Regions from separate parts of the Streptosporangium sp. NPDC023825 genome, predicted to be linked through region 2. Evidence: riboswitches for the same ligand, from Rfam matches in the RefSeq annotation. Region 2 holds a riboswitch; the other holds the start of a gene.
What was found. Region 2 has a riboswitch for thiamine pyrophosphate ahead of thiC (phosphomethylpyrimidine synthase ThiC). Riboswitches for the same ligand answer to the same signal wherever they lie in the genome.

Region 1 (4,739 bases), on a different contig from region 2:
GCGGATAGCCTCGGCACCGAGTCCGGAGGGACGTCTCGACTTCCTCGCCGTAACCGGAGGCCGGGGGTCTCCACACCGGAGGTATGCGATGGGAGTCCAGATGAGGGTCAAGAGGCTGCTCCGGCACCCCGTCACGTGGGGTGTCCTGGCGCTGGGCGCCGTCGCGCTCGGTGTCGCGCTGTACCTGTTCCAGCCGTGGCGCCTGTTCACCACCGTCGAGGTGAACGAGGCGCTGCCCGCCGCGGCCGCGTCCCCCGGGCCGCAGGCCACCCGGCAGGACGAGACGGGCGAGCCCGCCAGGGCCACCGAGACCAGGGCCACCGAGACCGCTCAGGATCAGGAGCCGAAGGTCCTGGCCACGGGCACGTTCATCTCCCACGAGCACGAGACCGAGGGCAGGGCGAGGGTGCTGGAACTGTCCGACGGGAGCCGGGTCCTGCGGATCGAGAACCTGGACACCTCCGACGGCCCGGACCTGCGGGTCTGGCTCAGTGACCAGCCCGTCAAGAAGGGCAACGCGGGATGGTTCAACCTGGACGACGGCAAGCACCTCGAACTCGGCGACCTGAAGGGCAACAGGGGCAACGCCAACTACGCCATTCCCGCCGGGGCCGACCTCGACAGCCTGAGGTCCGTCACCATCTGGTGCAAGCGCTTCGGCGTCTCCTTCGGCGCCGCCGCCCTGACCTGACACAATCTCCGACCCATGAGCGTCTCTGAGGAACTCCACGTCATCGGCCGCCCGCTCGTCGAGGCGCAGCTCGCCCATCCGACGGTGGCGGGCATCGCTCGGGGAGATCTCCCCGAGCCGGTGTTCCGGTCGTGGCTGGAGCAGGACTACCTGTTCCTGCTCGACTACGTCCGCGTCTTCTCGCGGCTCGCCTGGCAGGCCCCGGACGGGCATCTGGGCGACCTGGTGGACCTGGCGCACGCCACCTTCCACGAGGAGCTGAGCCTGCACCGGTCGCTGTCGGCCGAGTTCGGCGCCGACCTCGGCGGCGCGAGGAAGGGCCCGGCCTGCGCGGCGTACACCTCCTTCCTGCTCGACTCCGCGGCCGTCTACGCCGACGGCCTGGCCGCGCTCTACCCCTGCATGTGGGGCTACTCCACGCTCGGCCGCGCCCTGGCGGAGAATCCGCCCGCCGAGCCCCGCTACCGCGCCTGGGTCGACACCTACGCCCACCCGGCCTTCGCCGAGCTGACCGGGCGCATCGCGGTGATGATCGACGAGGCGGTGCCGGACCCGGGCAGGGCCGGGAAGCTGTTCGCCGAGGGAATGGCTCACGAACTCGCCTTCTGGGACGTTCCCTGACCTTGTCCGCCCCGCTGCCCGGATGCCGCCGCGGGCCGGGTGATCCGGTACGGCTGGACGTACCAAATTGGCCTGCTATCAGGGGAAATCGAAGGTCCGGATGAGGGCATCCACGGGGCTTTGCGCCCCATCCGGTGGAGGAGTTGGAACAATGGGCGTATGAGTGTTCCTGAGGTCGAGGCGCAGGCCGTGCCGGATGACGCGTTCCTGCTCGACGTGCGCGAGAACGACGAGTGGCGTGCCGGGCACGCGCCCGGCGCCGTCCACATTCCCCTGGGTGAGCTGCAGTCCCGGGTCGACGAGGTGCCCAAGGGCGCGCCCGTCTACGTGATCTGCCGGGTCGGCGGCCGTTCCGCGAACGCCACCGCCTGGCTCAACCACGTCGGCTGGGACGCGATCAACGTCGGCGGCGGCATGCGGTCCTGGGACGTCGCGGGGCGTCCGATGATCGCCGAGAGCGGCCAGGACCCCTTCGTCGCCTGAGCCGTCCGAACCCGTCGCCCGAGCCTCCCGCGCCCGAGCCTCCAGGGCCGCGCGAGGAGGGCCCTCGCCGAGACGCGAAGGAGAGCCCCCGCCGAGGCTCTCGCCAGGAGAGACCCTTGTCGAGAAAGGAGTGAACGGAATGATCAGGGCGAATTTCCGCCGCGGAAGCTCGGGCGTAACCGGGCTGGGGGGCGGAACCACGCAGAGGGTCTCATCGACATCCGACGCGCCGCCGGCCGCATGAACCTGTCCGGACGGTGCTGCGCTTACGTGTGCCGCCGCTGCAGCGCGGGTCAGAGGCCATTCACGCATCGGTAGAGGACCGTTTCTCTCCTCGTGCGGCTACGAAGTACGGCAGTGGCCATGAGATGTGCGCGCCGTCCTCGGTCCTTCGCCCCTGAGAATTTCGGTGATATTCGTCGCGGGATTCCGTCTCCTCAACCGCGGGATCCCGCTCTCTCCTGGCTCGGGTTCTGGAGTGCTCCGCACGGCGGACCTCCAGGTCCGGGAGTGCCTCCAGACCTGGAGGCCAGGCGGTTGTCGTACAGCAATGGAGTTGTCGTACAGCCATGAAGTACGGCTACCGCTACGTACGCGGCTGCGCTTCTGCGAACGTCCAGGGACTCTTTCGTGAGACGGCCGAGCCGGTCCGGCACTGGCCGAATACGGACGGATGGTGCATCATGAGGGCGCGAGCTGGGGCGATCCCGGCTTCGCGTGTCAACCAACGCGGGAGCTTGGGGCAACCAGGCTGAGAGGGCGACTACGGCTGTCGCCGACCGCATGAACCTGTCCGGGTAATGCCGGCGTAGGGAGTGCGTGATGACGTCTGCCGCCGTCGATTCCAAGGGTTCCGGCGATTCCGGAAACTCCGGGGCGGCCGAGGCGCCCCTCACCCTCGGCGAGGCTCCCCCCAAGGCCCTCGGCGTGCTCGACCAAGGAGCGCTCTGGGCCAATCTGGGTGTCAGCCTGCTCGGCTTCTCCGGCGCGATCACGCTGATCAATCCGCTCGGCGACCGGCCGCTGAGCTTCGTGGCCGCGATCCTGGCCGCCGTCGTGGGCAGCGTCGTCGGCACCGCGATGGTGGGCCTGGCCGCGATTCCCGGGCAGCGGACCGGTGCTCCGGCGATGGTCCTGCTGCGCGGGCTGTTCGGGGCCAGGCTCTCCTACCTGCCGACCGTGCTGAACATCGTCCAGATGCTGGGCTGGGGCGTCTTCGAGCTGTGGGTCATCTCCCAGGGAGCCCAGGCCATCGCGGGATCCTTCGGGATCGAGGTGCCCTACGCGCTCTGGGTGGTCCTCGCGGGGGTGATCACCACCGCGCTGACCATCCGGCCGCTGGGAGCGGTCCGCCTGCTCCGCAGGTACGTCACCGCCGCCGTGGTGATCTCGATGATCTGGTTCATGGTCGCCCTGTTCCAGCGGGGACCGGCGATCGGCGGCGGATCCTGGGAGGCGTTCGCCCCCTCGGTCGACTACGTGATCGCGCTGTCGGTCTCGTGGGTGCCGGTCGCGGCGGACTTCGCCCGCTTCTCCCGCTCCGGCAGGGCCGCGTTCGCCGGGGTCGTCGGCGGCTACACGATCGCCCAGGTGGCCTGCCTGGTCCTCGGCATCGCGGCGCTCGCGCTGGTCGGCAACGACCCCGGCCAGGTCTGGGACCCCTTCGTGGCCGCGGCCCTCGGCCCGATCTTCTTCGGCATCCTGGTGCTGCGCGAGACCGACCAGTCGTTCGTGAACGTCTACTCCACCGCGATGTCGCTGCAGAACCTGCTGCCCAGGCTGGACCGCCGGGTCATCTCCGTGGCCATCGGCGCGCTGGTCACCCTGCTCGCGATCTTCGCCACCGACCAGACCTACACCGTCTTCCTCGGCCTCATCGGGGCGGTCTTCGTGCCGATGTTCGCGGTGCTCGCGGTGGACTACTTCCTGCTCGGCGGCGACAGGCGCTGGGACACCTCGGAGACCGCGCCCTCGCGCCCGCTCATGGTGCTCCCGTGGGTGCTGGGCTTCGTGGCCTGGTGGATGCTCGCCGCGCTGCCGGTCGCCCCGGAGGTCGCGTGGTGGTCCTCGTTCTGGAAGGGCGCCCGCGACGCGATCGGCTTCGTCCCGCAGCCGTGGATGAGCGCGTCCGTCGCCGCGTTCCTCGTCGCGGGTCTCGTCACCCTGGGGCTCGGCGCGCTCCGTCGCCGCTCCTGACCGCGCGCCGTACGGCTTCCGGCGTTTCCGGTCCGCGCAGAGGCGCGGCGGTCCCAGGGGGTCGTGGGGCGATCCCAGGGCGGTCGTGGGGTCCCGGGGTGAAAGGACCGCGGTCTACGCGTCGCCGGGCCCGCGGAGCACGGCGGCGGACTCGATGCGCAGCAGGCGTTCCTTGGCGGCCGAGCCCCCGGCGTACCCGCCGAGGACCGCCTCGCTCTCGACCACCCGGTGGCACGGCACGATGACGCACACCGGGTTGCTGCCCAGCGCGTTGCCGACCGCGCGCAGCGCGCGCGGCCTGCCGATCCGCTCGGCGATCTCGAGGTAGGTCGTCACCGTCCCGTACGGCACCGCGAGCATCATCTGCAGCACGGTCCTGGAGAACTGGGTGGCCAGACGCAGGTCGACCGGCGTCGTGAAGGCGCGGAGCCTGGCGGAGAAGTAGGCGTCCAGCTCCCGGCGCACCGGGTCGAGCCGCCGGGCGTCCGGCCCGATGAACGTGCCGACCTCCCTGCTGATCCGCTCGAAGACGACGTTCTCGTCCTCGTAGCTGCAGGCCACCACACCCCTGCTCGTCACGGCGAGGGTCAGACGCCCCAGCGGGCCGTCGAGCGTGCCGAACGCGATGTCGGGATGGCTCGTGCCGACGTAGTCGGGCGAGGTCACCCGTAGCAATGCATCGATGTCGCCGGATGACATGGCCCCACCCTTTCGTATCCAGGTGTGTGGTGACCGCAGAGTATCGGAC
Region 2 (4,739 bases):
AGGCGCTGGCCAGCCGTACGCACAGCTCGGGGGTGATCTCGACGTTGACCAGCCCCGAGACTCCCCGGGGGCCGAACAGGTTGCGCTGGGCGCGCGGCTCCCAGATGACGCTGTTGTTGATCACCGCCCCGGCCTCGATGGTCTTGAACGGGTAGATCTTGACGCCGGAGGAGATGTACGCCTCGGCCTCGATGATGCACTCGTCGCCGACGACGGCGCCCTCCTCGACCCTGGCGCCGGTCATCAGGTCGGTGTTCTTGCCGATCACGCAGCCGCGCAGGTGGGCGCTGGGCCCGACGTAGACGTTGTCGTGGACGACCGCGCGGTGCAGGAAGGCCCCCTCCCTGACCACCGCGTTGCTGCCCAGCACGGTGTACTCGCGCAGCTCGGCGCCCGCCTCGATCTTGGCGTAGTCGCCGACGTAGAGGGGGCCCTTCAGGACGGCGTCGGCGTCGACCGAGGCCCCCTCGGCGACCCAGACGCCCGGCGAGACCTCGAAGGCGTCGATGTCGACCTTGACCCGGCCGGACAGGACGTCGGCCTGGGCCTTGAGGTAGCTCTCGTGGGTGCCGACGTCCTCCCAGTAGCCGTCGGCCACGTAGCCGTACAGCGGGGCGCCGCGCTCCAGCAGCCTGGGGAACACGTCGCCCGACCAGTCGACGGACTCCCCGGCCGCGATCTCGTCGAGGACCTCGGGCTCCATCACGTAGATGCCGGTGTTGGCGGTGTCGGAGAAGACCTGGCCCCAGGTCGGTTTCTCCAGGAAGCGCTCCACCCTGCCCTGGTCGTCGACGATGACGATGCCGAACTCCAGCGGGTTGGGGACGCGCTTGAGCCCGATCGTGACCATCGCGCCGTTCTCGCGGTGGAAACGGATCATGTCGGTCAGGTCGATGTCGGTCAGCGCGTCGCCGGAGATGACCAGGAAGCGGTCGTCGCGGAGCCGGTCGGCGGCGTTCTTCACGCTGCCCGCGGTGCCGAGCGGCGTGTCCTCGGTGGCGTAGTACAGGCTCATGCCGAGCTCGTCGCCGTCGCCGAAGTAGTTGCGGACCAGGGCGGCCAGGAACTGCACGGTGACCACCGTCTCGGTGAAGCCGTGCCGTTTCAGCAGGCGAAGCACATGCTCCATGATCGGCCGGTTGATCACGGGTAGGAGAGGTTTGGGCTGGTTCGCGGTCATCGGCCGGAGCCGTGTCCCCTCCCCGCCCGCCATGACGACGGCCTTCACAGATCACCTCTTAAGGCGTTTGGCCTCGCTTGTCAGCTGACGCACCTGTACCCAATACAGCACCCCGGACCACCAGTACAGGCCGGTGCCCCAGATGGCCAGGGACCAGCCGACGATCCCCGCCACCTCGGCGTACCAGGAGGGATGGTGGGCCAGGAAGAGCAGTGGGAAGGCGTAGAGCAGGTTGGCCGTGGCGGCCTTGCCGAGGAAGTGCACGGGCAGCGCGGGACCGTACCCGAGGCGGCGCAGGATGAGCGGGATGCCCAGCAGCATCACGTCGCGCAGTGGGATGGCCAGCGCCAGCCACCAGGGGATGATCTCGCGCATGGCGAGGCCGAACAGGGTGGCCAGGATGTAGAGCCGGTCGGCCAGCGGGTCGAGCAGGCGGCCGAGCCTGCTGGTCTGGTTCCAGGCACGGGCGATCTTGCCGTCGAGCCAGTCGGAGAACCCCGCCAGCATCAGCAGGGCGACGGCCCAGCCGTCGGCCTTCGGGCCCAGCACCAGCCACAGGAAAACCGGCACCCCCAGAAGCCTGGCCAGGCTCAACGCGTTGGGGACCGTCCAGATTCGGTCCTCGGCCCCCGATGCTTCCGGATTCACCGGCTGATCTCCCTCCCCGTACCTGATGGTGACACTACTGCGTCCGATGCGGCCGGGTGGATGGTGGGCGCGGGGGATACGCGTTATCGTTCCGTTCGACCAACGCGGGAGCCCGGAGAACCGGGCTGAGAGGACGGCCGAGACAGCCGCCGACCGCCAGAACCTGCTCCGGGTAATGCCGGCGAAGGGAGTTTGCGCGATGACCGACGCGCGTATTTCCAGCTCCAAGATCTACCAGGGCGACCTGCGCGTCCCCATGCGCGAGGTGCGCCTGACCGACGGGACCGCGGTCACGCTGTACGACACCTCGGGCCCCTACACCGACCCGTCCGTGACCACCGACGTCACCCGCGGCCTGCCGCGCCCGCGCGAGGAGTGGATCCTGGAGCGGGGCGACACGGTCCGGTACGGCGGCCGATCCGGCGCCCCCGGCGACGACGGCTACCGCGACCGCGACGCCTGGGCCCGCGACCTGCGCTCCCTCGACGCGGTCTTCACCGGCGGCGGCGACCGGCCGCTGCGCGCGGCGGGGGCGCCGGTCACCCAGCTCGCCTACGCCCGGCGCGGCCTGGTCACCCGGGAGATGGAGTTCGTCGCGGTCCGCGAGGGCGTGACGCCGGAGTTCGTCCGCGCCGAGGTGGCCGCCGGGCGGGCGATCATCCCGGCCAACGTCAACCATCCCGAGAGCGAACCGATGATCATCGGCCGCAACTTCCTCGTGAAGATCAACGCCAACATCGGAAACTCGGCCGTCGCCTCCACCGTCGAGGAGGAGGTGGACAAGATGACGTGGGCGATCCGGTGGGGCGCCGACACGGTGATGGACCTGTCCACCGGGCGCAACATCCACACCACCCGCGAGTGGATCATCCGCAACTCCCCCGTGCCGATCGGGACCGTCCCGCTCTACCAGGCGCTGGAGAAGGCGGGCGGCGACGCGGCCCGCCTGTCGTGGGAGATCTACCGCGACACCCTGATCGAGCAGTGCGAGCAGGGCGTGGACTACTTCACCGTCCACGCGGGGGTGCGCCTGGCCCATGTGCCGCTGACCGCGCGGCGCAGGACCGGGATCGTCTCCCGGGGCGGCTCGATCATGGCGGCCTGGTGCCTGGCGCACCACCGCGAGAGCTTCCTCTACGAGCACTTCGCCGACATCTGCGAGATCCTGGCCCGCTACGACGTGGCGTTCTCGCTGGGCGACGGCCTGCGCCCCGGATCGATCTCCGACGCCAACGACGAGGCGCAGTTCGCCGAGCTCAGGACGCTGGGCGAGCTCACGAAAATCGCTCACGCGCACGACGTCCAGGTGATGGTCGAGGGCCCCGGCCACGTCCCCATGCACAAGATCAAGGAGAACGTCGACCTGCAGCGCAAGCTCTGCGACGACGCCCCGTTCTACACCCTCGGCCCGCTGACGACCGACGTCGCGCCCGGCTACGACCACATCACCTCGGCCATCGGCGCGGCGATGATCGGCTGGTACGGCACGGCGATGCTCTGCTACGTCACGCCCAAGGAGCACCTGGGCCTGCCGGACAGGGACGACGTGAAGACCGGCGTGATCACCTACAAGATCGCGGCGCACGCGGCCGACCTCGCCAAGGGCCACCCGGGCGCGCAGGCGTGGGACGACGCGCTGTCCGACGCCCGGTTCGAGTTCCGCTGGGAGGACCAGTTCGCCCTCTCCCTGGACCCCGGGACCGCCCGGTCCTTCCACGACGAGACGCTGCCCGCCGCCCCGGCCAAGACCGCGCACTTCTGCTCGATGTGCGGTCCGAAGTTCTGCTCGATGAGGATCAGTCACGACGTGCGCAGGTTCGCCGAGGAGCGCGGCCTGACCGGCGCCGAGGCCCTGGAGGCCGGGATGCGGGAGAAGTCGGAGGAGTTCTCCCGCGAGGGCGGCCGGGTCTACCTGCCCGTGGAGGGTCTCTGAGCCGCCAAGATCGACCAGGCGGCGTACTGCAGGCGCTTCCGTACCCTCTACCCTTCAAACCATGACCAATGACACCACGCTCTTCCTGGGGCAGTGGATCCGCTCGCCGGGCACCGTCGGAGCGGTGGCGCCGAGCTCGCGGCGGCTCGCCGAGGCGGTGGCCTCGCCGGTCCCGCACCGGGGCGACCCGGTGATCGTCGAGCTCGGCCCCGGCACGGGCGCGTTCACGGCGGAGATCCAGCGCCGGCTGGGCGGCCGGGGGCACCACATCGCCGTCGAGATCAACCCGAGGCTGGCCGAGTTCCTCGCCGCCAGGAACCCGGGCGTGGACGTCGTGGTCGACGACGCGGTACGGCTGCCCCAGCTGCTCCAGGAGCGCGGCCTGCCCCAGGCCGACGCGATCGTGAGCGGGCTCCCCTGGGCCGCCTTCTCCGAGGAGACCCAGGCCCGCCTGCTGGGCGCGGTCACCGGGATCATGGGTCCGCACACGGCCTTCACCACCTTCGCCTACAGCTTCGCCAAGCGCCTTCCTCCGGCGCGGCGCTTCAGGAGGCGCCTGATCGACACCTTCGAGGAGGTCGTCACGGGCCGGACGGTGTGGGGCAACGTGCCGCCGGCCTTCGTCTACCACGCGCGCAGGCCGCGGCTGGAGCCCGCCCCGGAGGCCTGACCCCGCGGGCCGGGGCCGGAACGTCAGGGCCGGGGCCGGGACGCCACGAAGATACCGAACTACGTTCTACGATTGCGCCCGCAGCCAGAATGGAGTTGATCATCGTGGACTTCACCCTCCCCGAGAGCGCCCTCGCCGTACAACGCGGCATCGGCGACATCTGCGCCCGCTACGACCTGGACTACTGGCAGCGGTGCGAGAGCGAGAAACGCTGGCCCGAGGAGGTCTGGCAGGACCTGGCCAAGGGCGGCTGGCTCGGCCTGGCCGTGCCCGAGGAGTACGGCGGCGGCGGTCAGGGCCTGCTGGAG

Region 1: another riboswitch for thiamine pyrophosphate. It lies ahead of AB0G15_RS21800 (cytosine permease); the one in region 2 lies ahead of thiC (phosphomethylpyrimidine synthase ThiC).

The regions. Positions count from the first base shown of each region.
Region 1 is NZ_JBFAAE010000024.1:62,301-67,039, reverse strand. It holds gene AB0G15_RS21815 (DM13 domain-containing protein) at 101-691, shown strand; gene AB0G15_RS21810 (TenA family protein) at 707-1,312, shown strand; gene AB0G15_RS21805 (rhodanese-like domain-containing protein) at 1,472-1,795, shown strand; TPP riboswitch at 2,515-2,627, shown strand; gene AB0G15_RS21800 (cytosine permease) at 2,618-3,991, shown strand; gene AB0G15_RS21795 (methylated-DNA--[protein]-cysteine S-methyltransferase) at 4,106-4,690, opposite strand.
Region 2 is NZ_JBFAAE010000070.1:27,598-32,336, reverse strand. It holds gene AB0G15_RS37420 (mannose-1-phosphate guanyltransferase) at 1-1,228, opposite strand, end outside; gene AB0G15_RS37415 (CDP-alcohol phosphatidyltransferase family protein) at 1,232-1,828, opposite strand; TPP riboswitch at 1,923-2,035, shown strand; gene thiC (phosphomethylpyrimidine synthase ThiC) at 2,028-3,761, shown strand; gene AB0G15_RS37405 (methyltransferase domain-containing protein) at 3,823-4,431, shown strand; gene AB0G15_RS37400 (acyl-CoA dehydrogenase family protein) at 4,536-4,739, shown strand, end outside.